2 linked regions of the Aquibium oceanicum genome follow. The protein of the gene in region 2 interacts with the protein of the main gene of each other region in a pairwise test. Links are inferred from orthologs where the notes say so. Each region holds a gene or a part of one and is shown on either strand. Other genes may lie near its edges.

What was found.
Region 1: the proteins of BSQ44_RS16995 (region 2) and ndk interact in binary tests that used the Escherichia coli proteins (3 or more experiments, as listed by UniProt). The link is inferred for Aquibium oceanicum from one-to-one orthologs.

Annotation. Positions count from the first base shown.
Region 1 is NZ_CP018171.1:2,169,096-2,183,965, reverse strand. The notes cover bases 11,805-14,604. They hold ndk (nucleoside-diphosphate kinase), read right to left. Parts: upstream 13,516-14,604; coding sequence 13,093-13,515; downstream 11,805-13,092. Other genes in these bases: BSQ44_RS10745 (DinB family protein), read left to right, coding at 14,385-14,604; BSQ44_RS10750 (glutathione S-transferase family protein), read right to left, coding at 13,623-14,315; BSQ44_RS10760 (hypothetical protein), read left to right, coding at 12,546-12,959; BSQ44_RS10765 (molybdenum cofactor biosynthesis protein MoaE), read left to right, coding at 11,805-12,066. In the rest of the region: purM (phosphoribosylformylglycinamidine cyclo-ligase), read left to right, coding at 1-521; purN (phosphoribosylglycinamide formyltransferase), read left to right, coding at 518-1,234; BSQ44_RS10815 (molybdopterin-containing oxidoreductase family protein), read right to left, coding at 1,236-3,344; BSQ44_RS10810 (23S rRNA (adenine(2030)-N(6))-methyltransferase RlmJ), read left to right, coding at 3,457-4,326; BSQ44_RS10805 (nuclear transport factor 2 family protein), read right to left, coding at 4,336-4,761; BSQ44_RS10800 (hypothetical protein), read left to right, coding at 4,901-5,341; BSQ44_RS10795 (glutathione S-transferase family protein), read left to right, coding at 5,397-5,993; BSQ44_RS10790 (outer membrane protein), read right to left, coding at 6,096-6,761; BSQ44_RS10785 (SDR family oxidoreductase), read left to right, coding at 7,165-7,926; excinuclease ABC subunit UvrC, read left to right, coding at 7,923-10,037; pgsA (CDP-diacylglycerol--glycerol-3-phosphate 3-phosphatidyltransferase), read left to right, coding at 10,718-11,302; moaD (molybdopterin converting factor subunit 1), read left to right, coding at 11,313-11,564; more of BSQ44_RS10765, read left to right, coding at 11,566-11,804; more of BSQ44_RS10745, read left to right, coding at 14,605-14,870. UniProt on the Escherichia coli protein: Major role in the synthesis of nucleoside triphosphates other than ATP. The ATP gamma phosphate is transferred to the NDP beta phosphate via a ping-pong mechanism, using a phosphorylated active-site intermediate.
Region 2 is NZ_CP018171.1:3,466,851-3,481,920, forward strand. The notes cover bases 5,760-8,759. They hold BSQ44_RS16995 (5-formyltetrahydrofolate cyclo-ligase), read right to left. Parts: upstream 7,590-8,759; coding sequence 6,930-7,589; downstream 5,760-6,929. Other genes in these bases: BSQ44_RS16980 (hypothetical protein), read right to left, coding at 5,760-5,833; BSQ44_RS16985 (DUF488 domain-containing protein), read right to left, coding at 6,080-6,613; BSQ44_RS16990 (hypothetical protein), read right to left, coding at 6,635-6,817; BSQ44_RS17000 (MFS transporter), read right to left, coding at 7,586-8,759. Also shown: BSQ44_RS16960 (phospholipase D-like domain-containing protein), read left to right, coding at 1-1,512; BSQ44_RS16965 (hypothetical protein), read left to right, coding at 1,524-3,131; BSQ44_RS16970 (recombinase family protein), read left to right, coding at 3,332-3,988; BSQ44_RS16975 (hypothetical protein), read right to left, coding at 4,695-5,171; more of BSQ44_RS16980, read right to left, coding at 5,210-5,759; more of BSQ44_RS17000, read right to left, coding at 8,760-8,848; BSQ44_RS17005 (hypothetical protein), read left to right, coding at 9,111-9,326; rnk (nucleoside diphosphate kinase regulator), read left to right, coding at 9,647-10,099; BSQ44_RS17015 (GreA/GreB family elongation factor), read left to right, coding at 10,244-10,783; BSQ44_RS17020 (sulfite exporter TauE/SafE family protein), read left to right, coding at 10,811-11,557; BSQ44_RS26375 (YjiS-like domain-containing protein), read left to right, coding at 11,762-11,863; BSQ44_RS27765 (hypothetical protein), read right to left, coding at 12,032-12,154; BSQ44_RS17035 (NUDIX hydrolase), read left to right, coding at 12,784-13,341; BSQ44_RS17040 (PTS sugar transporter subunit IIA), read left to right, coding at 13,523-14,071; BSQ44_RS17045 (hypothetical protein), read left to right, coding at 14,068-14,895. UniProt on the Escherichia coli protein: Involved in the removal of 5-formyltetrahydrofolate.

The sequences.
Region 1 (14,870 bases), 1.3 Mb from region 2 along the record:
TCATTCTGGGGCTCGCGTCTTCGGGCCTGCACTCGAACGGTTTCTCGCTGGTGCGCAAGATCGTTGAGAAGAGCGGCCTCGGATGGGACGATCCGGCTCCTTTCGCCGAGGACCGGAGCCTTGCCCGCGCCCTGCTCGAGCCCACACGCATTTACGTAAAACCCTTGCTCCATGCGGTGCGCGGCACCCATGGCATCAAGGCCTTGGCCCACATCACCGGCGGCGGTTTCCCCGACAACATCCCGCGGGTACTGACGGACGACTGGTCCGCCGAGATCGATCTCGAGGCGATCGACGCTCCGCCCGTGTTCGGCTGGCTGCAGAAGACCGGCGGCATCGCCGACCTCGAGATGCTGCGAACCTTCAACTGTGGCATTGGCATGATCGCGGTGGTCGCCGCCGGCCAGGCCGCACAGGTCGCCGCCGTACTGAACCAGGCCGGAGAGACGGTCTCGCCCATCGGTCGCATATGTCCCCGCCGCGACGCCGGCGTCATTTATCGCGGAGCCATCGAACTGTGAGCACAAAGAAGCGGGTCGCCGTCCTCCTGTCCGGCCGTGGCTCGAACATGGAGGCGCTGCTGGCGGCGGCCTCGTCGCCGGAGTATCCCGCCGAGATCGTCGGCGTCCTCTCCAACAACGCGTCGGCGCGCGGGTTGGCGACCGCCCGCGCCCGCGGGATCGAAGCCGTTTGCGTGCCGCAGAAGGGGTTCAAGTCACGGGCGGAGCACGACGCCGCGGTTTCGGAGGCGCTGTCCGAATTCTCGCCCGACATCGTGTGCCTGGCGGGCTACATGCGCGTCCTCACCGCCGACATCGTGACGGCGTGGGCGGGCCGCATGATCAACATCCATCCGTCGCTGCTACCCGCGTTCCCGGGCCTCGACACGCACCGCCGAGCGCTCGAGATGGGCGTTCTCATCCACGGCTGTTCGGTCCACTTCGTGACGGAGAAGACCGACGACGGCCCGATCATCGCCCAGGCCGCGGTGCCTGTGCTGCCGGAAGACGACGCCGAAACGCTCGGGCAGCGCGTGCTGACCGCCGAGCACCGGCTCTACCCGATGGCGCTGTCGCTGGTCGCGCGCGGCGAAGCGCGGCTGGAAGGAGACCGGACCGTCTTTGCCGGCGCGGGCGGAAGCGATCCGGACCAGCGGCTCTTCTCGCCCTCGCCGGAAGAGATGTTCCGCCGGCAGGAGACCGACCTGGAGCACCTGGCGCGGTTCACGCCTTAGGTCAGCCCGCCGCCCTAACCCACACCCGGTTGTCGTGGAACGCCGCGCCGCCATAGGGGGCCGCGGCGTCGGCGCCGGTGAGCACGTTGATCCCCTCCCCGCGTTCATGCGCTGAATTCGGCCAGATGCCTTCGGCGATGACGACGCCGCGCCGGACGCCGTCGAACACTTTCGCATGAAGCACGATCTCGCCGCGGACATTGCCGAGTTCGACGCGGTCGCCGTCGGCCACGCCCAGCGCCACCGCGTCGTCGGGATGGATCAGAAGCTCCGGGCGCTTTTCGCGCGTCACGGAGCCGGGCGTCTCTGAGAAGCTCGAATTAAGGAATGAACGCGCCGGCGATGTGGCCAGCCGGAACGGGTGGTTCTCGTCCGCGACCTCGATCAGGTCGACGTGGTCGGGATACTCCGGCAGCCTCTCGTGCGGCCCCATCAGCCCCATCGACTTTGGCGGCTTGTTGGGCGCGACGCCGCCCTGCCATTGCGGCTTGAACCGGAACTTTCGGTCCGGATGGCCGAAGCCTGATAGGTAATGGGCCGTCTCGAATTCCGGCTGCAGGTCGGCCCAGCGCTCTTCCATGAACGTATCGAACGTGCCGAGACCACGCTTTTCCAGCATGATCTCGATGTGCTCGCGTGCTGTCATGCCGAAGCCGGGCCGGTCGGCCACGCCCAGGCGTTTCGCCAGTTCGTCGATGACGAAGAGGTTCTGGCGCGGCCCTTCCGGCGGGTCCACCAGCTTCGGGCCGAGCGTGACATGCTGGTTGCCGCCGCCCTTGTAGATGTCGTGATGTTCCAGGAACATCGTCGCGGGCAGCACCACGTCGGCGAGCTTCGCCGTATCCGTCATGAACTGCTCGTGGACGCAGGTGAAGAGGTCTTCGCGCAGCAGGCCGCGCTTCACCAGGCGCTGCTCTGGCGCGACGTTGGCCGGATTGGTGTTCTGGACGAGCAGCGCGGTCACCGGCGGACCGCCCTGCAGTGCGTCGGCGTCTCCGGTGAGGACGCGCCCGATCTGCGACTGGTCGAGATGGCGGATCGACGGGTCCATCATTGCGCCGCCCTGGACTAGGGACGAATCGAGCTTCAGCACGCCGCTGTTGGAATGGAAGGCGCCGCCACCCTCATATTGCCAGCAGCCGGTGACGGAGGCGATCGAAAGCGCCGCATGCATGTTTACCGCGCCGTTGCGCTGCCGCGCAAAGCCGTAACCGAGGCGGAAGAAGGTCCGCTTCGTCGTTCCGACCAGCCGGGCGAAGGCCTCGATCTCCCCGACGGAGAGGCCGGTGATGGCGGAAGCCCATTCGGGCGTGCGCGAGACCAGGTGCCGTTCCAGCCCGGCCGGATCGTCTGTGTACTTTTCGAGATAGTCGCGGTCGGCGAGCCCGTCGCGGAAGAGCACGTGCATCACGGCGCAGGCGAGCGCGCCGTCGGTGCCGGGCTTCAGGATCAGGCCCATGTCGGCCTGCTTCATCGTCGCGTTGTCGTAGATGTCGATGACGACGATCTTCGCGCCGCGCTCCTTGCGGGCGCGCACCGCATGCGTCATCACGTTGACCTGCGTAGCGACCGCGTTTGTACCCCAGATCACGACGCAATCCGACTTCGCCATTTCGCGCGGATCCGGGCCCGCGAGCCGGCCGGTGCCCATCACGTAGCCGGTCCAGGCGAGATTGGTGCAGATCGTGTCGAAGAAGCCGGAATATTTCTTCGCGTGCCGCAGCCGGTTGATCGAATCGCGCTGCACCAGGCCCATCGTGCCGGCGTAGTAGTAAGGCCACACGGTCTCCGAACCGTGCCTATCTTCCGCCCTCAGGAACTTTTCGGCTACGAGATCGAGCGCGGCTTCCCAGCTCGCCTCCTTCCAGCCGCCCTCCCCCTTGCCGCCGGCGCGCACCAGCGGCTTCAACAGGCGGTCGGGGTGGTGGATCCGCTCGGAATAGCGCGCCACCTTGGCGCAGATCACGCCGGCCGTATAGGTGTTCTCCTTCGCCCCATACACCCGGCCGATGCGATCGGGTCCCAGGATCTCGACGTCGAGCGCGCAGGTCGAGGGGCAGTCGTGCGGACAGGCCGAATGGCCGATGCGGATGGGCGCGAGCTGGTTCATGCCGGGAGAGTAACCGCTTTCAGAAGCCCGTTACAGGCCGCCCGGACGATTTCGTTTGATCGGATCGATCACGCGTGGTGATGCATTCGGGAAAGAACGTGAAGCCGCAGCCATGAACTACCGCCACGCCTACCACGCCGGGAATTTCGCCGATGTCTTCAAGCATGCCGTGCTGGGGCGCATCGTCGAGTACCTGAAGCACAAGGACAAGACGTTCCGGGTGATCGACACCCATGCCGGCACGGGCCTCTACGACCTCTCGTCCGACGAGGCGCAGAAGACGGGAGAATGGCGGGGTGGTATCGGGCGGCTGATGGACGCCAGCCTTCCGCGGCAGGCCAGCGACCTGCTGGCACCCTATCTGGATGCCGTGCGCGCCCTCAATCCGGATGGAGGCGTGCGCCACTACCCAGGCTCGCCGACACTGGTGCGCCACCTGCTGCGTTCACGCGACCGCCTGACCGCCGTCGAGCTCCATCCCGACGATGCCTCACGCCTGAAGGCACGGTTCGCCGGCGATTTTCAGGTCCGCGTCATCCAGCTGGACGGCTGGCTGGCGCTGGGAGCACAGCTTCCGCCGAAGGAGAAGCGCGGCCTCGTGCTGATCGACCCGCCCTTCGAGGAGACCGGCGAGTTCGACCGCATCGCGGAGCGGCTGGGCCGGGCACACCGGCGCTGGCCTGGCGGCATCTATGCCGTGTGGTACCCGATCAAGGATGGCGGCGCGGTGAACGCATTTCACGACGCACTACGTGGCGCGAAGATTCCGAAGATTACCGATTTTTCGATCCTCGTCCGGAAACCATCGTCCGAACCGAGGCTCGACGGCTGCGGCATGCTCGTCGTCAACCCGCCCTTCACGCTGGAGGAAGAGATGCGTACGATCATGCCAGCACTGTCGGCACGCCTCGGCGAACGTGGCGCCGGGAACTGGCAGATCGAAGAGATCGCGGGCGAGGCCCCGCCCTCCGACGACGCTTGAGAACGCCGACTAACGGAAGACCCTTCGCTTCAACCTCTCCAGGCCCAGGAAGAAGCCGCCGATGCCGTTCGGGCCGTAGGGCTCGTAGGCGCGCATGCTGACGATCAGCCCGTCCTCCACGTCGACCACGAAGACCTGCGGGAAAGACAGTTTCTGACCGCCCTTCAGCACGTGGTTGGTGTCGATCTCGAAGGCCGCACTGCGGCCATCCGCGCCCTCGAAGACCCGCGCGATCCGGAAGCCGAACTGCTTCATGACCGAAAGTCCCCAGACCAGACCCTTCTCGATCTCGGTCCGACCGCGCATCTCTGGATTGGGATAGTGCGGATCGATCAGCACGCCGTTTTCTGCAAAACACCCGAGCGCTGCGGGTATGTCGGCCGCTTCCGCTGCCCTGAACAGGCGTTCGACGACGCCCCTGACGTCCTCTTGCATCGGCCGATCCCCCTGCCCATCGCAAATTCACGTTACGCTTCGGGGCGGGAAAGGCAACCGATCCGTCTTGACCGGTGTCCCTCCGGACCGCAGAGTGCCGCCTGAACTTGAAGCACCCCACAAAATCCGGCAGGTCCCCATGAACCGTCTCGCGGCTTTCGCAACATCAGCGGCAATCGCTGCCGGCGCGTCATTGCCGGTCACCGCACCGGCAAGCAGCGCCGATCTTTCCGGCGGCTACTATGTGGACAGCAGCATCTGCAGCGAAGGATGGGTGCTGAAACGCGTCTCGGACAATTTCCGCTATCAGGTCCAGCACGTCCCGAACCTTCCGGACGTCGCGATCGTCGATTTCCGGAACGTGCAACTCCAGCGCTATCTCGGTTCGTCCGAGACGTGGCCGGTACCGCGCACCTATTGCGAAGCCACGGTCACGCTGTCCGACGGACTGAGCCGCACCGCCTGGTACTTCATCGAGGAAGGCATGGGCTTCGCAGGCGTCGGCTCCAACGTCGAAGCCTGCATCGACGGGTTCGATCGCTGGAATGTCTACGACGGCCGCTGCCGCGTGGCGCGGTAGGGTTTCTTTCCCTTCCATCGAACCCAGCACCACGTTCCAACCGAACCGGATCCCGATGACGCGCATCCTCTTCTCGAATGCATCGCCCTACAGCGCCAAGGTCCGCATGGCGGCGGCCTATGCCGACATTCCGTTCGAATCGGTCGCGGTCGACACTAATGCCGAACCGGCCGTGCTGATGGACGCCAATCCGCTCGGCAAGATCCCGGTGCTCCTGATGGACGACGGCGCCGCGATCTTCGACAGCCGGGCCATCACCCAGCAGCTGAACCGCATGTCCGGCAACCGGCTCTTTCCGCGCAATGCCGCCAAGCGCGCCGAAGCCGAACGCCTGGAGGCGCTCGGCGACGGCATCGCGGATTGCCTGCTCGCGCATGTTTACGAGCGGCGCTTCCGCCCCGAAGACAAGATCCATCAGCCATGGCTCGACAAGCAGTGGTCGAAGGCGGTGCGCGCGCTGGATCATTTGAACGCGAACGCGCCGCGGCTGGGAAAGAAGATCAACGCCGGCCACATCGCGCTGAGGGCGGCGCTCGGCTATCTGTCGCTGCGATTCGGCGAGGACTGGCAGCGCGGCAGGCCCAAGCTCAAGCGCTGGATGAAGCGGTTCGACAAAAGCTTTCCCGAACTGCTCGAATACGTTCCGAAATAGCCCGTCGCGAGGAACGCTCTCCTGACACACGAAAGGCCGGACCCATGAGGTCCGGCCTTTCGCCGTTCTGGTTGGCTGGCCGACTGTGTCGGCTGCCGGGACTTAGAACTTGAAGCCGAGGCCGAGCAGGAAGTTGTTGGACGTCGAGTCCACTTCCGTAGCGCCGCCGGTCAGGGCGAAGTCTTCCTTGCCGAGATCGGTGTAGCGGTATTCACCGCGCACGAAGACCTTCTCGGTCACCTTGACGTCCGCACCGACGCCGGCTGTCCAGCCGAGCATGGTGTTTTCGTCGGAGGTCAGGCCGTCGGACACCTCGACACGGGCCGCGGCGCCACCGCCGGTACCGTAGATCAGGATGTTGTCGGTCGCGGCGACGCCCATGCGGGCACGCAGCGAGCCGTTCAGCCCATGATCGGTAGCAACCCCGGCATTGGCGCCGTCGCTCCAGTCATAGCCGATATCGCCTTCGAGACCGTAGACGAACATGCCGCTCTGGCCGTTCCAGCCACCGAACACGCTACCGTTGAAGCCATCGGTGTCGATGGAATTGCCCGGAACCTCGTCTTCGCCGCTGAAGTTGTAGCCGCCCTGGATACCGGCGTACCCGCCAGCCCACGATGCGACGGGAACCTGGTCGTACTGGATCGGCGCCGGTGCCGGCGGCTCCTCGCCGATGACGTCGGCCGCGAAGGCAGGCATGGCGCCCATGACGGCCGCGAGCCCGAAAGCAGCGGCAACGTTCCTGCCGGAGAGAATCTTGTTTGACATTGTCATAGCTCCTTAGCCGTACTTGCGGAGACGCTCGGTCTCCTACTCTGAAACGCGCCCCGACCCGCGGGGAGGAATGTTCTCGGGCCGGGCGTGTTCCCAATGTCGGTGACAAATGAGGCTGAACCGAAGGTCAAAAGGGGTCATCGGCTGGCGGCGAAATGGCGGAAAGATGACGTGTCATTCATGCAACAGGGTCTGACACCGACCCGTCTCCCGGCAATGAAGGCCGAATGCGAAATGCCGACAAGTTTATGAAAACTCTAGAGATTGCCGGCCAGGCCTTCTCGACAAGCCAAGAGGCTATCGCCGCCCTGACCGTGGCAGCTATCGGCGGGAGGCCGCTTTCTTTCGCGTTTCGGCCGCATATATGAATGGAACACTAACGAAGCGGGTGGAAATCATGGCGAAAAAGGCGGTTGCGCTGGTCACCGGCGCGGCGAGGCGCATCGGCGCGGCGATCGCGGCCGACCTCGCCGCGAACGGCTTCGCCGTCGCGATCCACTGCAACCGCTCCTGCGCGGAAGCCGAGCCACTCCGCGCCTCGATCGTCGAAAAGGGCGGTAGGGCTGCGGTCGTGCGCGCCGACCTCGCGAATCGCGAAGAAACGGCCGGGGTGATCGAGGCGGCGGAAGCCGAACTTGGCCCCGTCCGCCTCCTGGTCAACAATGCGTCTGCCTTCGACAGGGACGAAGCGCAATCGCCCGACTGGAGCACCTGGGACCGGCACTTCGCCCTGCATCTCGAAGCTCCGGTCCAGCTTTCGTCCGACATGGCGCGGCGGCTCCCGGAAGGAGAAGCGGCGCTCATCGTCAACATAATAGACCAGCGCGTCTGGAAGCTGACGCCGCAGTTCTTCTCCTACACCCTTTCCAAGTCGGCGCTGTGGACCGCCACGCAGACCATGGCCCAGGCTTACGCGCCGCGCATCCGCGTCAATGCGATCGGTCCCGGTCCGACACTGCGGAACCAGCGTCAGCGCGAATCGGATTTCGAACAGCAGAAAGAGGGCCTTCTCCTCAAGACCGGCCCGATGCTGACGGAATTCGGCGCCACGATACGCTATCTGTGGGAGACGCCGTCGATCACAGGCCAGATGATCGCGCTCGACGGCGGCCAGCATCTTGCCTGGCAGACGCCCGATGTGACAGGCATGCACGAATGAACTCGACCAAGACCGAACACCGCCCGCTTCCCGCGGGCCGCAAGGCGCGACCGGAAACCGAGAGTGACGACGTCGCCGGCTTCCTGCCCGGCGCGGAAGGAGACGATTCGGACGGCGACGAAGACACCGACCTGGAGGCCTTCGAAACCACGGCGGCAGCCTCCGACGTGCCGGCGGTCGAATGGGATTCGGCTTCGATCGACGCGGAGGGCAAGAGCGGCGCGGACGTCATCGCCCATTTCGTGAAGCGTCTGCCGAACGCGCCCGGCGTCTATCGCATGATGAACGCGGCGGGCGACGTGCTCTATGTCGGCAAGGCGCGCAGTCTCAAGAAGCGCGTCTCGAACTACGCGCAGGGCCGGTTCCACACCAACCGTATCGGACGCATGGTGCGCGAGACGGTCTCGATGGAGTTCGTCGTCACGCGGACCGAGATCGAGGCGCTGCTGCTGGAAGCGAATCTGATCAAGCGCTTGCGGCCGCGCTTCAACGTTCTGCTTCGGGACGACAAGTCCTTCCCATACATCCTCATGACCGGCGACCATACCGCGCCCGGCATCTTCAAGCACCGGGGCGCGCGCTCGCGCAAGGGCGAGTACTTCGGCCCCTTTGCCTCCGCCGGCGCGGTCGGCCGCACCATCAACGCGCTGCAGCGGGCGTTTCTGCTCAGGAGTTGCACCGATTCGGTCTACGAAAGCCGGACGCGACCTTGCCTGCTCTACCAGATCAAGCGCTGCTCGGGCCCCTGCACCGGCGAGATCGGCGAGGCCGACTACGCCGAACTCGTCAATGAGGCGAAAGACTTCCTGTCCGGCCGCAGCCAGAAGGTGAAGGCGGAGATTTCCGGCGCCATGCAGGAGGCCTCCGAGGCGCTCGATTTCGAACGCGCGGCGGTCTTCCGCGACCGCCTCGCCGCACTCAGCCACGTCCAGAGCCACCAGGGCATCAATCCGCAATCCGTCGAGGAGGCGGACGTCGTCGCCATCCACCAGGAAGGCGGGCAGAGCTGCATCGAGGTCTTCTTCTTCCGCACCGGGCAGAACTGGGGCAACCGCGCCTATTTCCCGAAGGCCGACCCCTCGCTGGAATCCGCCGAGGTGCTCGGCGCCTTCCTGGCACAGTTCTACGACGACAAGCCGTGCCCGCGGCATATCCTGCTGTCGCACGTCGTCGAGGAGCAGGAACTGCTCACCCAGGCGCTCGCCACCAAAGCCGGCCGCAAGGTCACGATCTCGGTCCCCCGACGCGGCGAGAAGAAAGGCCTGGTCGACCACGCGTTGCAGAACGCTCGCGAGGCGCTGGGCCGCCGGATGGCCGAGACTTCCTCCCAGGGGCGGCTGCTGGCCGGACTGGTCGACGCCTTCGGTCTGCAGCGGCCGCCCCGGCGCGTCGAAGTCTACGACAACTCCCATATCATGGGCACGAACGCCGTCGGAGCGATGATCGTGGCGGGCCCGGAAGGCTTCGTGAAGAACCAGTACCGGAAGTTCAACATCCGCTCGACCGACATCACCCCCGGCGACGATTTCGGCATGATGCGCGAGGTGATGCAGCGGCGCTTCTCCCGGCTGCTCAAGGAACACGGCCAGTCACCCGGCGCGACGGCGGATAGCGGCGGCGCGGAAGGCGAGAGCGAGGATGACAGCGGCGCCTTCCCCGCCTGGCCCGATCTCATCCTGATCGACGGAGGCGCGGGACAGATGTCCGCCGTGCGCAAGATCCTTTCAGAACTCGGCATCGAGGACCGCGTGGCTGCCGTGGGCGTCGCCAAGGGCGTGGACCGCGACGCGGGTCGCGAACGCTTCTTCGTCGCGGGGCGCGAACCCTTCATGCTGCCGCCGCGCGATCCGGTGCTCTATTTCATCCAGCGCCTGCGCGACGAAGCCCACCGCTTCGCCATCGGCTCCCACCGGGCGCGGCGCAAGAAGGAGATGGTGCGCAGCCCGCTCGACGAGATCGACGGCATCGGCCCCTCGCGCAAGCGCGCTCTGCTGCACCACTTCGGCACCGCCAAGGCGGTCGGCAAGGCCGGCGTGGAGGATCTGATGACGGTCGAAGGGATCTCGGCCGGAATCGCCCGGCAAATCTACGAGCATTTCCACGAAAACTAGAACGCAACGCGCGTCGACGGGTTTGCCAAGGGGGAATCTGACGAGATAATCTCGTTCGTGCGCGCCGATTGCGCACCTTACGCACAAGCGAACCATTGTCGCATCCGGTTTCGACTCACAGCTTCAGCATCAGGATTTGATCCAATCCGATCGCCTTGTGCTTGGAAGGAAAAAACTGGACGCAAATTTTCCTGGGGAAACTATCTCTTGTTGCTTCTATTTTTATCAATTATTTCAATATCTTAATCGATTACAACTTCAAGGCCTCTGGGCGTCTAAAAATTTCCCGATTTTTTCCTTGCCAACCCCCGAAAAATGGCGTCCCTAAAAGTACTGCGAGACAGAATCCAAAATTGATCTTATCAATGAAGGATTCCGTCCGCCGATGTCCAAACGCCCCCGCCTCCCTGGCGATCCTCCCACTTCTCGAAAGAAGCGTTCAGCCCCGCCGAGTATCGAATCGGTGTTCCGGCTCATGGCCGCGATCTTATACCTGCTGGCCAGCCTGTTCTGAGGAACGATGGATGTTTCCCTGGGACTCTATGCCTTGGCACGGTCAAGCCCTCTGCAATCACAAAAAACAGTGTTCCGTCCGTGGCCCAAGAAGGCCCCGGCCGGTTGCGGTTGACCCCGGCCCACTCCATCTGGTTTGTGTAGCGCTCACTTCGGTCCGGATTTTCATGGCTAGACGCGCATTCAACCTGCCCAATCTGCTGACGTATGCGCGCATCCTGGCCGTGCCGCTGGTGCTGCTCTGCTTCTATCTCGAGGGACGCACGCGGCCGACCGACTTCTGGCGCTGGTCCGCCTTCGCCATTTTCGCCGTGGCGAGCATCACCGACTATTTCGACGGCTATATCGCGCGAATCTGGGCGCAGACGTCGAACATCGGCAAGATGCTGGACCCGATCGCCGACAAGCTTCTCGTCGCGGCGGTCCTGCTGCTGCTCGCTTATGATCGCACCATCGACAAGTGGTCGCTGTGGGCCGCGATCATCATCCTGTGCCGCGAGGTGCTGGTGTCGGGCCTGCGCGAATACCTCGCCGAACTGAAGGTGAGCGTGCCGGTCACCCGGCTCGCCAAGTGGAAGACGACGCTCCAACTCGTCGCGATCGGATTCCTGCTCGCCGGCCCCGCGGGAGACAAAGTTCTGCCCTATACGACCGAGATCGGGATCACGCTGCTATGGGTCTCGGCGCTGGTGACGCTCTATACGGGCTACGACTATTTCCGCGCCGGCATCAGGCACATCATCGACGAATGACGGCAAGCTCATGAAACTGATCTATTTCGCCTGGGTGCGCGAACGCATCGGCCTCTCGGAGGAAGAGGTCACGCTGCCGCCGGACGTCGCCACCGTGAAGGACCTGCTGCGATGGCTGAAGGCGCGCGGCGAGGGCTACGAGCACGCCTTACAGCACCCGGACGTGATCCGCGTTGCGATCGACCAAGAACATGTCGACCATCGCGAAACGATCACCGGCGCCTCGGAGATCGCGCTGTTCCCGCCCATGACCGGAGGATGACGTGCCGGACGCACCCGTGACACCGGTGGTGCGCATCCAGGCGGAGGAATTCGACCTCGCCGCCGAGGCGGCCGCCCTGTCTCGCGATCGCCGGGACGTCGGCGCGGTTGTCACCTTCTCCGGCATCTGCCGCGACGACGCGGGCACCCTCGCCGCGCTCGAACTGGAGCACTATCCCGGCATGGCGGAAGCGGAAATCATGCGCATCGCCCGCCAGGCCGCGGAGCGGTGGCCCCTGACCGGCCTCACCGCCATCCACCGTCATGGCAGGATCGCGCCGGGCGAGAACATCGTGCTCGTCGTCGCCGCTTCGGCCCACCGGCAGGCGGCGTTCGAGGCCGCCTCGTTCCTGATGGATTTCCTCAAGACCCGCGCGCCCTTCTGGAAGAAGGAACACCGCCGCGACGGGACAGAAGGCGGATGGGTCGAGGCACGCGATGCCGACGACCACGCCGCGTCGCGCTGGGCGTCAGGGGATCAGCCGGCGGAAATCAAGTCCTAGTCATCGCCAGCCCACCTGCGTCATCTCAGGGCGCAGCCGGAGCGATAGCGAAAGCGCAGACCCTGAAGGAAGTGGCGCTCCGAATGCGCCATCAGTTCGGGTTGCGGCTGTCGATCGCGAGCAGCCGACCCCCACCGCCCGCCGCCGACGGTTAGCGAGGACACCCCCCACCTTCGTCATCCCAAGGCGAAGCGGAAGGGATAGCGGAGGCGCAGACCCTGGGATCCACGCCTGGGCATCGCGGCCACGGGAGGTGGTGCAGAAAGCCCCTCCTCCGCCACCTCACCTTCGCCACCTCTCAGGCATGGATGCTCGGCTCTCCCTCCGCTGCGCTCCGGTCGGCCGAGGATGACGAAGCGGAGGGGGCTGCCGGCGTGGACGAGACCGGTGCCTACACCAGCCGGATCAACGACTTCCTCGAATTCCATCCACGCGCCCGCGACCGGCGGCACAATGCCCGGTGAGCGAAAGGACGCGACATGGACGTGCAGGCGGCAATGGTGGACGAAAGGATGCTGCGGCGCGTCATCGCGCTGCTCGTCTCGTTCGCCGACCTGGCCGAGCGCGTCGCCGGCCGGTCCGCGCCGGTCCGCTGGCTCGTGCTCCTCATCCTGCGCCATGCGGAGATGGTGGCGGAGGACTTCGTCTTCGACGCAGCGGGCATGCCGCCCGCCGCGCTCGAAGGAATCGCGGCGGTCGGGAATGACCCTGACGATGCTCTTTGCCTCGCCGCGCGCTTCTACGCGCTGGCGGTTGCGCTCTGCGCCCTGTTGCCGATCGGGGGCCGGTTCGACTGGCGGTCCGTGCAGCGCAGCTTGTCATCTGGCCCCGTCGCACCGGGCTCGGGCCGCGCCCTGAGCGGCTATGCACCGAAGCCCAACGACACGTCGTAAAGCAAGTCGGGGTAAGACAAGTCGGGCTCCCCGGACGGTCGAATTGCTTCGCCGTTCGTATGAGCTTCGCCGCGCCAGAAAAAAGGCCGGCGCAAGCGGCCGGCCTTCGATATTTTATCCGCGAGACGGATGATCAGCCGACGATCTCGATGTCGGAGAACCAGTACTTGATCTCCTGCGCGGCGGTCTCGGGGGCGTCAGAGCCGTGCACCGAGTTCTCGCCGATCGACAGCGCATGCGCCTTGCGGATCGTGCCTTCGTCAGCGTTCGCCGGGTTGGTCGCGCCCATCACTTCGCGGTTCTTTGCGATGGCGTTCTCGCCCTCGAGCACCTGGACGATCGTAGGGCCGGAGGACATGAATTCCGTGAGCTCCTGGAAGAACGGCCGTTCCTTGTGCACCGCATAGAAGCCCTCGGCCTCGCGCAGGCTCATCCACACGCGCTTGGACGCGACGACGCGCAGGCCCGCATCCTCGAGCATCTTGGTGATCGCGCCGGTGAGGTTGCGCCTCGTGGCATCGGGCTTGATCATCGAAAAGGTGCGTTCGATCGCCATCGTCTGTTCCTTCTGAAATCGGATTGGGAAAGTGGCGGCTCTATACAGGCCGCCCCCGACGATGCCAAGGGGACAAGATGGCGGGCAGGCAAGCTTCCAGCGGCCCCTCAGGCCGCCGCGGGAACCTTCGCGCCGAGGCCGTCGTGCAGGTGCAGACACCGCTCGAACCAGTCGCGGATGGGATCGTCCTCCGCGAGCGGCTGGTACGACGAGACGATGCGCGCCCACTGGAAGGCGCCGAAGACGATGTAATCGCAAAACAGCGGAGACTGACCTCCGATGAAGGGCTGCACGGAGAGCGTACTGCGCAGCGGCTCGAGCGAAGCCCGGAACGCCACCAGCTTCTCCTCGCGCCCGACCGGCACCTCCTCGATTGGTTTGCCGAAGCGCTGTTCGCGCGTGCGCCGGAAATGCGCCTTGTCCTCGGCATCGAGACAGTCATGGATGTCCATCAGCACCGCGGCGCCGAGATAGGTATGGATCGTTAGCTGGGTCCAGCGCTCCACGAAGCGCGCCATGGCCTTCCCTCCGTCGCCGCCAAAGAGCGTCGGCCGGTCCGGATAGGTCTCCTCCAGATAGAGCGCGATATCGAAGGAGTCCGACACCAGACGGTCGCCGTCCCTGATCAGCGGAACGGTCTTGGTCGCGCCCTCTTCGACCCTGGGAATGGCCGTGAAAGGAGCCGGCATGGACTTGTACTCCAGCCCCTTGTGGGCCAGCGCCATCGATATCTTCCAGCAATGCGGGCTGAACGGCCGCGCGGCGTCGGCACCGACGAGTTCGTAGAGCAGAATGGCCATTGGAACGGCTCCCCGGCAGGTGTTAATGGAGGCGGCAATTGAACCCGTCTCGACCGGAAAGAAAAGAGGATGAAGCACCATTTTCAGATGCTCGCCGCCTATAACGGTTGGGCCAACGGGCGACTCTACGATGCAGCCGCCGACCTGACGGACGCCGAGTTCGCGCAGGACGTCGGCGCGTTCTTCCGCTCGATGATGGGCACGCTGAACCACGTCCTCGTCGCGGACCGCATCTGGATGAAGCGCTTCACCGCCCACGGCGAGGCGCCGCGGTCTCTCGACGCGATCATCCATCCCAATCTCGACCCGCTGCGTATCGCGCGCGAAGCCGAGGACGAGCGGATATTCGGCTGGATCGACGGCCTCGGCGAGGCGGCCTTCGCCGGCCGCTTCTCCTACATCACCGTCACCGACATGCGGACCGTCAGCCAGCGGCTGGCGCCCGCCCTCGCCCACTTCTTCAACCACCAGACCCACCACCGCGGCCAGGCGCACACCATCCTGTCCCTGCTCGGCCGCGAACCTCCGAGCTTGGACATGATCTACTTCCAGCGG
Region 2 (15,070 bases):
GACCGCCCGCCACTCTTCGGATGGTCGCCGTGTATGGCATACAAGGAAGTGAGCCTCACGGGCGAAAAGGAGCCGAAAAACCGCGACGGGGCCGCCCTCGTCGTGGAATATGGAGGCGGCGCCCTGTCCGGCAGGATGGTGGGGGCAGACGGTGTTGCCGGAGAGTGGGAGGCGATACTGGCGGCTGGTGCGCGCCGCGCTGCGGCCGGCCGAGTGTGCGTCGCGGACAGCGGGTCCTTCACGGTCGTTGTGCCGAGCGATGTGGATCCCCTTTCCTTCGGCTCATCAGTGCAGGTTATCTTTGTCCGCGGATCCGAAGAAGTCAGGGGCTGGCTTATGCTGCGCGGTTTCCTCGATGCGATGAACCGCCGAGGGCCACTGGCGAGATCGATCGGACGGCAGGTGGCGGGGTTCGGCACCGTCGGCGACATGTCGCTCATTCTCGAGTTCATGGCGAGAGAACCATCCGCGCTTTTAGAGGCTGCGGAACGAACAGGCGGTGGGCGAAAGGCCACCGCCCCGGACCCGCACCTGTTCGTGAAAGGGGCCTTCGGCACGAAGAGCGCGCTCGACATGACCGAGACCTGGCGCAGTGGATCCGGAACCCACGGACATGACGATCTGATCGATGCGCTTGTCAGGCATCTCGCCAGTTCGCTTCTCGGCGGTTGCGACGATGCGGGGGACGACGAGGATGAGGAAAAGAGGGAAGGCTCCAGAGAGCGGAAAGACGGACCGGGCAAAGGAGGTAACACGGGCGGCACCAGCCAAAGGATTAAGAAACAGCTCGTTGAACGAGCTTTCGCGCAGTTGTTCGCAAGACTGGAGCAGGTTCCCGCGGGGTCAGCCCGCGGGAACGGCCTGTACGTTCTTTTCGACATGATCGTGCGGATTATTCCGAGGGCGGAGGAAGGCGAACGGCTTCTTGCCCCCTACCTCGAACGCTGGCTCACCCTTGCGAAGGGCGCGAGACCGCTAGGGGACGATCAGGTTGGACTCGATGACTGCGTGGCGGCCGTCGTCAGCCGACTGGTGATCGGCGACCGGGACAAAGCGGTGACAATGCATGAGTTCCTGCAGTCATGGATCAGCGGAGAGGTGCCTGACAGTTTTGCGAGTGAAAGGTCGCCGAAGGCAGGAAGCCTCAACCAGCAGCTCCTCGGCAGAGGGTTTGCCCAGGAAGAGTGGTCCGCAGCGTGGCGCTCCATTCTTAGGACGCGCACAACATGGAACACTGTCAACGACCTGCGGCGGACGCTCCTAGCGAGGGTTACGTCCTTCGTTGTGCCGGAAGGAGCAACAGATCAGGAGGTGGCGGTCTTCCGCAGATATGTGGCCGGCGAAGGAAGACCCGACCGGATATACTGGCTGGAGCGCCACTATGCTGCCCGTCCGGCATGCAGGTGCGGACATAACTTCCCAGGAATGCAGGAGAAACGCCTGAGAACGTTGCGCCTCGCCACCTGCGACAACATCCGATGCGGGCGGGTCGTTGTGGATGTTTCACTCTAGAGGGCGCGGACATGCGACTGGCTGAAATCGACGAGATTTTCGAGAAGGCTCCTGGGTGCCGCGTGGTTGACGAGCTGCGGACCGACGAAAGCGGCATCGATCCGGTGGGCCTGCGTCAGCTCAATCTCGATCTGATGGATGACTCCCTTCCAGGCATCAACAATGTGACGCAGCACGTCCGTCCCTATACATTCATGGCGTGGGCCGCATGGAAGGCTTCCATCGTCGCACGTGAGGCGGGGAACAGCGATCCGGCGCTGATCGCAGATCTTGCTGACCGCTATGAGGCCCTCTACGCATGGTCGCATTTGATCGCAGGCCGTCCATTCAGGGGAGCGTCGGCGCTGAAGCGGACTATCGGCCGCCGAGCGGACGGGGAGCCTTTCGTATTCAGTGGACCGGTATGGGACGAGTGCAGGAGGAGCCGCACCAGCTTCATGGCTCCGACCGAATACGGCCCATCGATCAAGTCCCTTCATTACATTGGTGCCGATTCCGGGCATATCGCAGACGAGGCCATGCCCGCGGTTCTCGATTTCAATGCACGGGTGGGCAATTTACTGCCAGCGCGCTTCTTCGCAATCGAAGCTCCTTCTGTCACGGAAGATGAGATTGCTCCCTTCGCCCAGCAACTCCCTGTAGACGCGCCGTCGGAAATCGAGATGAAGGTGTTCAGGAATCTGTTCTTCGACATCGGCGGACACGCCGCCTCGCCGGGAGCGGCGAAGCGCAGGAAAGGCACGATCGACCTCGTCCGCGGTCTCCTGCAACGGGAGGGGCCAAGCTCCGTCGACACGATCAGAAGGTATTTTGCCCGGCACGATTTGCCCGCGGTGTACGACGGCGATCCCGAACAGGTTGCCATCTCAGGCATGCTGCTATGCCTCCTCCAGGCGAGACAACTCCAGAGGCTCGCCACAGAGGCCATGCTTCTCTGGCTCGAGCGGCTACTTTCCGAAGACCGCATCGGCACAATGTACCAGCCAAAGACGTCCGAGGAGATCATTGCGAGGGCGCACGAAGCCGCGGCAGCGGGAGACCTCGTCTATGCTTCTTCGGCGACCGTCGGCGACTTCCTTCTGGCGATTGAGATCGAGGGCGACACGATCGGATGGCCGGGCGCGTCGTCGGCGAGCACGACCGACGCCGTATCGATGATTGCCGAACTCATCGAGGCGCAGCTCCGCGATGTTACCCGCGTCCCTGCACTCGCCGCCCGCTCATTCGCCATCGTGCGGGCCGTCGCCAATGCATTCGAGGGCAGAAGACCCCCAAGCGGCCTCGCCGACGGGGTAGAAGGCCGCCCTGACAGGCTTCCGATGGGGCTCATGGCCAGACGGCTGGAGGCCATAGGTGACCGGCCGATGCGCTTCATCTGGAAGGAAATCGTCGAGAGCTGGGTGATCGGCCAGCATGTCCACTGGTCAGCCGTCCGTGGCAGCGACGGAAAGAAACGTCTCCGGATCGGACTTGAGGGCGATGGCTGGATGAGGGTCCGGAGATCGCCATCGAGAGGCGTGTACGAGCCGACAGGCGACCGACTTCAGACGATGCTTTCCCTAGCGGTATCGTGCGGTCTCTTCTCTCGAGATGCAGACGGTCGATACATGGTTGTTTGACAGCGAGGCACTTCCGGCGGCTTCCGTGGCACCGCTAGGTGTTCCGTCGCCCCTCTGCCATTCGCCAGGGCCATCGATGCTGCGAAGTTCGCCGACCAACGGCAAACAAGAAAATGTTTATTTGTCAAACACTTAGACATGCGTTACATTCCTATATGTTCGATTAGGAATGGAACATGCCTCCCTAGATGCGACGAGCAGTGGCATACATCCGGGTCTCAACTTCCAAGCAAGGTCGCTCCGGGCTTGGCATCGACGCTCAGCGCGATGCAATCCAACGCTTCACAACTTCTGAAGGGCTTGAAGTAGTGCAGTGGTTCCACGAAATCGAGACTGGCAAAGGGGCCGACGCGCTCGACCGCCGCCCCGTGCTGGCGGCGGCACTTACTCTGGCGCGGAAACTCAAGGGGCCGGTGGTCGTTTCCAAACTCGATCGTCTATCTCGCGACGTGCATTTCATCTCGGGACTAATGACGCAGCGGGTGCCCTTCTTGGTGGCAGAGCTCGGCGCCGACACGGACCCCTTCGTACTCCACCTCTACGCAGCGCTGGCCCAGAAGGAGCGTGCGCTGATCTCGCTGCGGACGAAAGACGCCCTTCAGGCGAAGAAGATGACGGGCGTGCGACTCGGCAACCCATCCAATCTCGAGGAAGCGCAGCGGCGCGGCGCGGCGGCAAACGCCCAGGCGGCGGAAACCTTCGCCACCAACATCTTACCCCTCGTCCATGTCATTCAGAGTAGTGGTGTCACTTCGCTACGCGCCATTGCTGCTGCACTCAACGCTCGAGGGGTTCGCACCGCACGAGGTGGAGTGTGGCATCCAACGTCGGTGAGCCGCCTTCTGCGCCGCGGCTGACCGCGACCACTTAAGAAATTGCAACCCGTTGCACCGGAAAGAACTATGCCACGTCCCAATCGCTTGACGCCGTTTGGCACTTTCGAGCCTGTACCCGCACGCGGCACCGTTATGGGTAACCGCGGCTGCTTACACGATCGGGAGGGTGTACTTGGCACTAAACGATATAGACATAAGAACTGGATCATCTGCCGCCTAGAATTCAAGGATCGCCGGCGGACCATCAACGCGCCCGGCCTATACACCGAGCTCTTCGCACTTGATGAGGCTACCATGATGGCGGCTGGACACCGCCCTTGCGCCGAGTGCCAGCGTAAACGGTATGACCTTTTCAAAGTAGCTTGGCGGCAAGCGCATGGTCTTCCCAGCGATGCACATCTCAGCGCGTCCGAAATCGACGCTCACTTGCATACGGCGCGTATCGATCGGCTCGGACGCCAAATCAGGTACCAAGCCCGCCTGTGCGATCTACCCGATGGCAGCTTTGTAACCCTGCCCGGAGTTTCAGGACAGCCCCTCATCCTGTGGGATGGCACTCTACACGCGTGGGGGCATGAGGGATATTGGCCGCCTCAGAAGACTCGCACCGATTTAGTCGTAACGGTTTTGACGCCCCTGCCACTCGTCCGCGTCATGGAGGCAGGTTATTTGCCCGGCGTCCTGCTCCCTGGGATAGGATCACGTCGCGCTCTCAATCCTGCCTCATCTATGCCCACCGCCGCCTTGCGCTAGCGGCGAGTTGCTGAGCCGAGGTGTCAATCGGCATGGCCTGTTCGATTTCGTGCGTGAAGGCCGGAACGGTGTTGCCGGGCCGCGGCCGCTCGGCGACCGCTCGCAACGGATCATCCGTCAGCCTGTCGAGGTACTTGACGATGCCCTTCTTGACCGTCCGGTATTCCGGCGGATCCTCCCCCAACGTCTCGGCATGCGCCTTGATCGCAGAGACGATCTGCGCTTTCGGGAAGCGGCCGACGCCGTCGATTGTCACCTGCGCCAGGACGGCAGTAGCGTAGCCAAGCAGCTTCTCGGCGCGAACCAGCCGCTTGCAGTCATTCATGAGCAAGAGACCGGGCACCAAGTCGGGGGCACTGATGGAAATCGAGCGCATGCTGACGGCACGGATGCGTCGCGATGTCTCGGCACCTGACCGATAGACGGCGCGTCTGCTCAGGATTTTCTGCATGGGGCGTCTCGGAAATAGGCAGCGTGCAAGCTGCAGGGTTATGACCCCCAGGCTGTCCAGAGCCTGACGGATGTGTTCGGTCCGATCGGCGCGCTGTCGATGTCGATCGACACGAAGCGACGCAAGGCCAGTGCGGCGAGCCCGGTTATGGGACGCGTCTCCCTGAACGCTCCAAGACACTCGGCCACGCCAAGCGTGCCGTTCTCCTCGAGCCCCGCCAGCAGACGGATGCGGTCTCCGAGAGGGCATTCCCAACGGGCATAGCGGAGAAGGTCGCGCGCGTTCGCGAGACGGAATCCTTCACGGACGACAGCGGAGTCGACAACGACATAGGCGCAGCCGCGCTCTTCCGCCTCGTGAGAAAGCCATCCGTAGCCGGGTCCGCTTCCTGCATCGACAAGCTCGTGCCGTGCGCCTCGGCGCACCAGGAAGTCGGGTACGTGGCTCTGGTCGTCCCGCGCCAAGACGGCAGGAAGGCAGGACCATGCGGCGACGTCGTCGTCGACGTCCAGCAGGCAGGCAAGATCACGCGCCAGCTGAGTCCTGAACGACGGCGCGCCTTGGCACCGCACGGTGCCGAACGGCCTGAACAGGTTCGACGCAATTCCTGTTTTGGTAGGGATGGGACCCTGCAGGGGATCCGGTTGTTGCAGAGCGGCCATTGCCTGCTCCCATGCGCGCGTTCGACATGCCAGCGGTCACGCGGGCGGCGGAACGATCAGCGTATGAGCAGGGTCCGGATCATGGCGTCGGAACGAATACAGAACACAGCCAGGATCGTCAAGCATTGTCGCAAGCCACACGAACTCGCCATGGATGCGGGGCCGCCGCGCCGATGCCGGGCGGCGTTTCCATCGGCGCGGACGTTCACGGTCGAATCCTGAAGCGCCGGGACTCTGGGGTCCCAGCTACCGCGCCGGGTAGGTGACCGAACCGCCGTCATGAAAGACCGCGCCGTCAGTCGGGACTGCCGGGTCGATACGGCCGCTTCCCATCAAATGGAAGACCTGTTCGCCGTTGGCGAGAAGATGGTCCGAGATGATGCGCCGATGGCATCGCCACCAGACGGCCTCCGAGCACATGATGGCGCACCTGGATTCCCGCCCCAGGGCGAGGAGCCGGTCGAACCCGGCCTTGAAGTCCTCTGTAAGCGCGTAGTCCGCGTAATTGTGGAAGCTCCGGTTCTGCCACGCACCGTTCGTTTCGGCAGGGACGTCCTCGACCTTTTTTCGTCGACCGCCGAGCGGAACGATCAGCTCGTACCCGATCTGCACCTCGGCCAGTGTCTGAGCGAGGTTCTCGCTGTCGAACTGCGGATGGGCCCGCGATCCGGGCAGCCTGCGGACGTCGACGGCCATGCCGATCCTGGCCGTGCGCAGCAGATCGATGAATTCGTCGCCGGTCCGGTTCGAATGGCCGACCGTGAAGAAGGGCTGGCTCATGATCGGGCGGGGCCGGAGACGCTACTTCTTGCGGTCGCCTCGATCTCCCTGCCCGGGTTTCGCATCGTTCTTCGCCTTCCGCTTCTGGTCCTGGGCAAGGCTTCGCCCGACGTCCTCGACTTCCTTGAAACGGCCTTCGCCGTCTCGGCGGACATACCGCTTGTCCCCGGGTGTCGGTTCGATCAGTTCGCGCTTGGCTGTCATCGGGTGTCTCCTTCGCTTGGATCCACGTCCAACGGACTTGGATTCCATCTTGTTCCGGAAGGCGATGGCAGACGCTCTTTGAGGCGGCGGATCGAGGGCCGACGTGGCTGCTCTAGGCTCCGTCGATGATCATCCTGTCGAGCGGGATGTCGTGCCACTGCGGGTAGATGGTCGGCAGCTTCGCCAGCTCGTAGCCGACGCCGAAAGTCAGCGGCCTGCTCGGCATCGCAGCAAGCGTCCGGTCGTAGAACCCGCCGCCATAGCCAAGCCTGAACCCGGCGTCGTCATAGCCCACCACCGGAACCACGACGATGTCCGGAAGGGTCGCCGTGCCGCCAGCCGGCACCGGGATGTTCCATACGCCCTTCTCCAGCTTCTCCCCGGCAGACCAGGTACGGAACTCGAGCGGCTTTCCCTTTTCCAGGACGACGGGCAGGGCAAGCTGACCCCCGCGTGCCGGCACGCTGGAAGCCCATTCCCGGAGGTCGGGCTCGCCGCGGAACGGCCAGTAGATCCCGACGACGCTGCCCTCGACGATACCGATCTCCGCATCGAGCCGATTGGCTATCCTACGCGCCGCCTCTGCCCGCGCGTCCGCGGGAACGGCAAGGCGCTCTGCGATGAGACGCTCCCGCTGTGACTTTCGCCAGCGCGCGACATCTATGGTCGTCTGTGCATCGCCCGGAGAAATCCCTGAATAGGAAGGATCGAGCTCGTGCATGAAACAGGGTGGTGACGCGTAGCCTCTCGCATCCCTTTGCTTGTCCGTCATGTCCGTCCTCCTGTGGCTGCGTGTTCGCGAACGGGGTCCGTGCCCGTCGCTCCGTCGGACACCGCTGTCAACGCGACATCCGTGGTTCTCGCGTCGAGCGCGAGGGATTCGGGCGTCTGTGCAGGCAGCGCCGGCATGATGCGGAAGTCGGACCGCTCGGCTGGCGGCAGGGCGGGGCTGCGCATTGAACGCCAGAGCGCGTAGAGGCCATAGAGCGCGTATACGCCGCCCATGGCGACGAAGAACCCGTCCGGACCCATCTCGTCCATCAGCCTGCCGCCGAGCTGCGGCCCGACCATGTTGCCGATCCCGTAGACGATCAGCAGCCCTCCGGACACCTGCAGGAACTCGTCGGCGCTCGCCTGGTCGTTGGCGTGGGCGACGTTCAAGGCGTAGATGGTGAAGAGTACCGAGCCGAGCGCGAACACGCCGGTGACGATCGCGAAGGGGTCGGTCGGAGCGACCATCACCATGCAGGCGGAGATCGCGGCGCCGATCGCGCCAGCCAGCGCCATGACGTAGCGCCTGTCGATCCTGTCGGAAAGCCATCCGAACGGCACCTGGAAGACCACGCCGCCGACCATCGCGGCGGTCATCATCGTGGCGATGCCCGTCTCGGTCAGTCCCGCCGCCTTGCCGTACAGCGGCCCGAAATAGCTCCAGTTGCCAAAGATGACGCCTGCAAGGAACGATCCCACGACGGCAGCGGGAGACTTCCGGAACAGGGCCCCTGCGTTGATGGTCACCTGCGTCAGCGGTTGGGGCGAAGGGGCGACCGATAGTGCCACCGGAAGCAGTGCCGCCCCGAAGGCGAGCGCGCCGACCATGAAGAGCGTCTCCTTCGTGATGTCCCCAAGCGGCAGGATGAACTGGCCGACCGCCACGCCCGACATCGACACGATCATGTACGCCGCGAAGACCGTCCCCCGGCTGGCGTTGTCGACGCGTTCGTTCAGCCAGCTTTCGATGACCATGTATCCGCCGACCAGTGTCACGCCGCCCAGCGCACGGAAGAAACCCCAGGCGACCGGATGGGGGACGAGCGCGAGGAGCAGCAGCGAAGCGGCGAGCAGCGTCTGAAGGACCGCGAAGACCCTGATGTGACCGACGCGCCTGACGAAGAGCGGCGTCAGGATGCAGCCCGCGGTGAAGGCGACGGCGTAGGCGGTGCCGATCCAGGCAATGGCCGTCGATGACCAGCCTTCGGCGGACGCCCTAAGCGGAACGAGGACGTTGCCCAGTCCGGTCCCGACCATCATCAGGAAGGTCCCGAGAAGCAAGGCGGTGAAGGAGCGAAGCTGCTGCCACAAGATGTCGCTTACCGTAGATGTCGATGCATGGAGCTTATGCCACCCGGTCGGCACGGAGCCCCTCGAATGCGTCGTCTGCCTGGCGCTTTCCCGCCATTGGCCGAGGGCGTGTGCAGACTCGAAGCGGTCGGATTCGCGCCGAAGCAGGCGTTGGGCTTTGTGATCACCTGCGGTATGCTGCCAAGGGGATGCACTCGGTCGCGAAATTGCCGTGACGAAGTGGATCATGCTGGCAGTCGGCGTGCTGCTTTCCGCGAACGGCTTCTATACGCGCACCTTTGACTACCCGAACGACACCCCGGTCCGCAATTGCTTCAATATGGATGCTGTCGGTGTCTACGGATGTTTCCATAGCCAGCTGGCGCCCATGCTGATCGCCTGGGTGCCGTTCCTGGTCGGGATCGCACTCATCGCATGGTCTGCGTGAGGATAATCCGGAAAGCCGCCTGACCGGCTCGTTCCGTTGGGAAGGCAGCGCGGTTCCCTTGGCTTGACTTTCCGGTCGCGAAGGCCCACGTCTGGGGCATGTGCAGCACCGACCGCCACCTCCTTCTGTTCTTCAGGGTGTGCCCCATCGCGGGCATCTGACCCCCGGCCAGGTCGCGTCGCGCCCCGGCCGCGGGGCATAGGCTGAATTCCGGTTCGCCGGAGCTACCATCACTAAAGCGGCAACCAATCCCAGATCACCGAAGACAAGCGTTACGCCATGGCTGCGTGCGCGGGTCGCTTACATGAGAGGGCCCGGAGATGGCTCAACCGACCAAGAAGAACCGCAAGCCGGCGATCGCCGTGACGCGCACCGACAGCGAGCGCCTGTGGCGGCTCGCCGAATCCTTGGCTCACCGCAACCGCGCCGTGGCGGAAGAACTGCTCGCGGAACTTGACCGCGCGAAGGTCGTCGAGGACGGCCGGCTCGCGCCGGACGTGGTGCGCATGGGATCGTCCCTGCGCTTTACCAGCGATCTCGGCGAGGACAGGAACGTCACGCTGGTGTTCCCGGGCGAGGCCGATATCGCCGAAGGCAAGGTATCGGTCCTGACCCCGATCGGCGTCGCGCTGATCGGCCTGTCCGCCGGGCAGTCGATCGACTGGACCGCGCGAGACGGGCGCGTTCACCGCCTGACGGTGGAATCCGTCCGCCCACCGATGCCTTCTGTGCTTCCGGCAGAGGCTTCGCAGGAACTGCGGACAGCGTCATGACCGCAATCCGGCCGCCGTGCCGCCTCTCGTTGTTCGGGGGGTGCCTCATCGCAGGATAGCCGCCCCTGAGCCGCGCCATGCGGCCAGGGGATTCTCCAGTGCGCCGAAACGTAACCGCTCGAAGCCGAGCGATGGAGAACTGCGATGACGAAAGATACCTGCTTCCTCACCACCAAGGACTTCACCATCCTAGAGGTCATGCGCGACCGCTGCCTTGGCCGCGACGATCCCCTTGCGCCGATCCTCAAGCGGAAGATCGAGGCGGCGACCGTAATGTTCCGGGACGATATTCCGGTGAACGTCGCCACCCTGAGCAGCCGCGTGACGTTCAGCGTCAACGGCCGCGAGCCTGACAGCCGCATCATCTCGCACGACCGGATGACCTCTCCTATCGGAATGTTCCTTCCGATCACCACGGCGCGCGGGCTCGCATTGCTTGGACTTTCCGAGGGCCAGGAGTTCACGATCGCGAACGCCGACGGCGAGGAAGATCGGATCCTGCTTCACGAAGTGCACTACCAGCCGGAAGCGGCCAGACGGGAAAAGGAGGCCTTGGAGAGGATGAGCGGACCGACTTCGGGCAAGCCGTCCTTGCGGGTGATCAGGGGCACCTTTCACGATCAGCCCCGCCTCGTGCCGGTGTCGCATGACGGCTTCGACGACCCAGGCCCTTCGGCCGCCTGAGCGTCCGGCGCGGCGCAGGAGCAATAAATGATCGAATACCTCATCCTCGCCGCGGCGGCCTTCTTCGCCGGAATGCTGAATACGGTCGCGGGCGGCGGCACGTTCCTGACCTTCCCCGCGCTCGTATTCACGGGGGTGCCCCCGGTTGCCGCCAACGCCACCAGCGCCGTCGCGGTGTTTCCGGGGTACCTCGGAGGAGCGCTCGGGTTTCGCAAGGAGATCGCCGCCTACGACAGGAAGCGGCTGATGAAGATCGTCGCCTTTACCGCGATCGGAGGGCTTGCGGGCTCGTTGCTGCTCCTCGTCTCTTCAAACGAAGCGTTCTCCGTCGTGGTCCCCTTCCTTCTCGCAGCGGCCACCCTGGCTTTTGCCTTCGGCCCTCGCATCCAGGCGTGGGCGAGCCGCCGAAGCCTGGGCAAGCCGGAGGGCGCCTTGGGAACGCTGCTCGTCTCCGTGTACGGCGGTTACTTCAACGGCGGCCTCGGCATCGTGCTGCTGGCGCTGTTCTCGCTGTGGGGAATGCGCGACCTCAACGCGATGAACGGTCTCAAGAACGCGCTGTCCTTCGTGCTGTCCGGGATTTCGGTAGCCACCTTCGCGGCGGCCGGGATCGTCGCGTGGCCGCAGGCAGTCCTCATGATGGTCGCTGCCACTGTCGGCGGATACGCCGGGGCCCCCGTCGCAAGGGCGCTGCCTGCGTCCGTGGTGCGGACGATCGTCATCGCCGTCGGGGCATCGATGAGTGCCCTCTTCTTCTGGCGGGCCTTCGCATGAGCCGCCCGTCTCGCTTCCGGTCAGGAGCGTTGCTGATCCGCCAATGACCCCGGGGACCAGCTATCCGGGCACGCCGCCGACCGCGGCTCGCCGCCCGGACGCTTTTCGGAGACTGACATGTCTGATCATAACAATCCTCGCCCGCGATCCGCTTTCGCGCGGATGATCGTCCGTGGGTTCGGGCGATGGCAAAGACGCAAGGCGATGGACCAGCTTCAGGCCCTGGACGACAGGGAACTCTGGGACATCGGCCTCTCCCGCAACGACATTCCCCGTGCGGTCGAAGGTCTCTTCCGGGACAAGTAACCGGATGAAGCTCAGGTCATTTGCTTGAATGGAGATCGCCAATTGGACATGACGACCAAGGTCATAATCGCGTGCGGCACGCTTGGGCTCATGCTCATCGCGTTCGCGGTTCTCTGACCCTTCGACGAAGCCCTGCACGCGGAGAACTTTCCGCGTGCAGGGCTTTTCCTATCGCCGCTTGCCCGGCATCGTCGCTCGCACCATGAGCTCCGACACGGAACCGGTTCCGGTCTTCTCTGCCTTCTGCTGCTTGGGCTTGCGGGCTTCCTTGTTGCCCTTCCGTTTCGCCATGACGGCTTCCTTCCTGACGGCGCCGCGCACGGCTGCATGGCAGCTCGCGGCGCGGTTGATCCATGATGTGAAAGGAATGTCCCTGGCCCGCCGCCCGAGGCTGCACGAGCCAGGGCTAGATGCCGTTTTTCGGACGCTTCCGGAAAGGAAGCCGCATTTCGGAGAAAGCAATCACCGCCGCATCTTGGCCAGGATGCAGGCGATGTCAAACCGTCTTTGCAGTAAATGGCCGTTGGCCGGGCGACATAAGGTCGCCTCGCAAAGAGGGCTGCGAACTGCTATATCGGCGGCATGTGCATGGAGACTTTCATCAAGGTTTCGAGGCTTGCCGGGAACGGTCGCATCCGCCCCCGGAGCAGGCTTCCTCACCCCGATTTCCGCACCTGATCCTGCTCCGGGAAATCTCTACGAAACCTGCGGTCTGATCCTGCGGCGCCGAGCGCCGCATCGATGGAGCGTCCGATGAGAGCCCCCCGTTCACGGCTGATATGCCGTCCCTGCAACCGCCATCTCCCACTGTCCGCCAGCCGTTGTCCCTGGTGCCTGTCTCCGCCCGCCCACAGCTCCGCGGGCCCGTCCCGGATTTCCGCGCTTTCGCGCGTGATCTCGTCGGAAATGGGGACGCGGTCATGATGCAGTCCCTTAATGACCCTGCAGCTTCCGGCGACCTCCTGAGGGAACACGCGGCGCTCCCGTGGCGCATGAACTGCGACGGGAACCTCGAAGTCATGCTCCTGCGCCCGCGGAGGGGCGGAAGCTGGCGCGTTCCGGCAGCCCGCTTTTCCGTCACGAGAACGGAGCTCCAGTCCGCCGACCGCGCGGCCTTCCAGGAAGCCGGCATCATGGGAAGGGTCGGTTCCGAACCGCTCGGGCGATACGTGGCGCTGAGACTCCGACCATGCGGCAGCCGCAAGGCGGTCGAGGTGACGGTCCATGGGCTCCATGTCTGGGGCACCTTGGTCAGCTGGCCGAACGACGTGAAGGTAATCCGTCGCTGGATGGCTCCTGCCGAGGCGGCGGTCTCGATCGAAGAGGCCGGGCTTCGCGATATCTTCGCGTCCCTCGTCTCGGGCGCGGCGCCTGTCCAGCCGGAACTGCCGTCATGCAGCCGAACCGTCGCAGTCCGGAACGGGTCCGTTTCAGGGCTTGCTTCGTCGCCAACAACGGTTAGGTTCGCTCCATGCTGAAAATGCCAGCCTTCGTGCGCCTCGACGGCGCGCGCCTGCTCAAAGCGGGCATCTAACCCGGACGCGATCTGACCCCTGGCTCAGCGTCCGGGTCCGCCAGGCTCAAGCAACCTCATTCGATCTTCGCGCCCGCGATCCCGGGCGGTCGCCTGCGGCGTTCGGCCCGGGCGGGGAGTCATTCATGGAAATCCTCGATCTCCTGCGTCCCCAGGACGTCCTGATGCGCCATCCGGCGCAGGCGAAACGCCCGCTTCTGGAGGCCATGGCGCGTCAGCTTGCTTCGCGGACCGGACTTACTCTCGTTTCAGTGCTTTCGGCACTGCTCAGCAGGGAGAAGCTGGGTGCCACCTGCATCGGCCAAGGCATCGGCATGCCTCACGCGATGCCGGGCGGATTGGGGGAGCCGGCTGCTGTGCTTGCAGTCCTCGAACATCCGATCCCTTACGACGCGTCCGACGAGCAGTGCGTGGATGTCGTGCTGGGGGTAGTCTGGCCTCGCGAGGGTTCTACCGAATTCCTGAACGCTCTGGCGCGCTTCTGCAGGCACCTCTCCCGTCCGCAGGTCCTGAAAAAGGTCAGGGCCGCTATGTCGGCCGAGGAAGTCCTGCAGCATCTCGGCCAGCCGAAAGATGCCGGATGTCCCTCGGTCTCCGCGCTGTCGACCGCAGTCACGCCTGGGCCCCTGGCCATGCCACGGCCGCAGGCAGCAGCAATGTGGGCTTGGCGATGAGCACGATGGCGATGGACAGGCTCTCCGGCTGGCTGGACGGCCGGATGTCAGATCGGAATCTGGCGGACGCGCTCGGCTGCGACGTCGAATTCGTCCACCGTGTCTCGGAGTGTTGGACCCGGAACTCCCTTTCCAGGGCGCCCGCAGAGCGAACGCAGGGCGTGCAGACCTGCACAAGGCTGGCGATAGCCCACGCCCTGCACACGACCGGCGCGCTGACGCTGCCGGACGCTGCCGCCGTGGCGGCTGGAAGCTGGCAGGTTTCGGCGTCCCTGCTGAAGCTTCTGGAGTTCCGTCCGAGTGGCTGTCAGCCCGGCGACGGTGATGACGAAGCGGACCCTTTGATGCAGTTCGTCCCGCATGCGGCGGAGGCCATCCCGATCGCAGCAGCCGACGAATATCTGGATGTGGCGGACGGCCGCCGGGTCTACTGGCGCAAGCCGCGGCGCGACGCATACCTGCTTGCCTGTGACCTTCATCGCCTCTCCTGCGCAAGCAGACGCGAAGACACGCCTGCCCTGCAGGAAGAGTATCTCGAGCTGCTCGCCAGGCTGCGGGAGCCGGAGGACCACGTCTGCGAATGGATCGGGACCGTAGCCGACGGCCGCTTCCGCCCTGCTCCCGACAGGTTCGCCGAGCGCTCGCCCGCGATGCGGCAGGGACTTTTCCACCAGGGGAGCCGATCGTTCGCCGAGTCCTACGCGACGAAGGTTTCCGTCAACGTGTCGCTGGCGGCGCGCTCGATGAAGCGGCGCGCTCTTGGCCTTGCCGTGACCGATCCGCTGAAGATGACGGCCGCCCGGAAAGGCGACGGCAAAGCATGATGAAGACCCCGCACTACCTGATCGACAAGTCGAAGCTGCTCCGCAACCTCGAGCGGATCGAACACCTGCGCGAGAAGTCCGGAGCCAAGGCGCTGCTGGCGCTGAAGTGCTTCGCGGCCTGGAGCGTGTTCGACTTCATGCGTCCCCACATGGACGGCACGACGTCGTCCTCCCT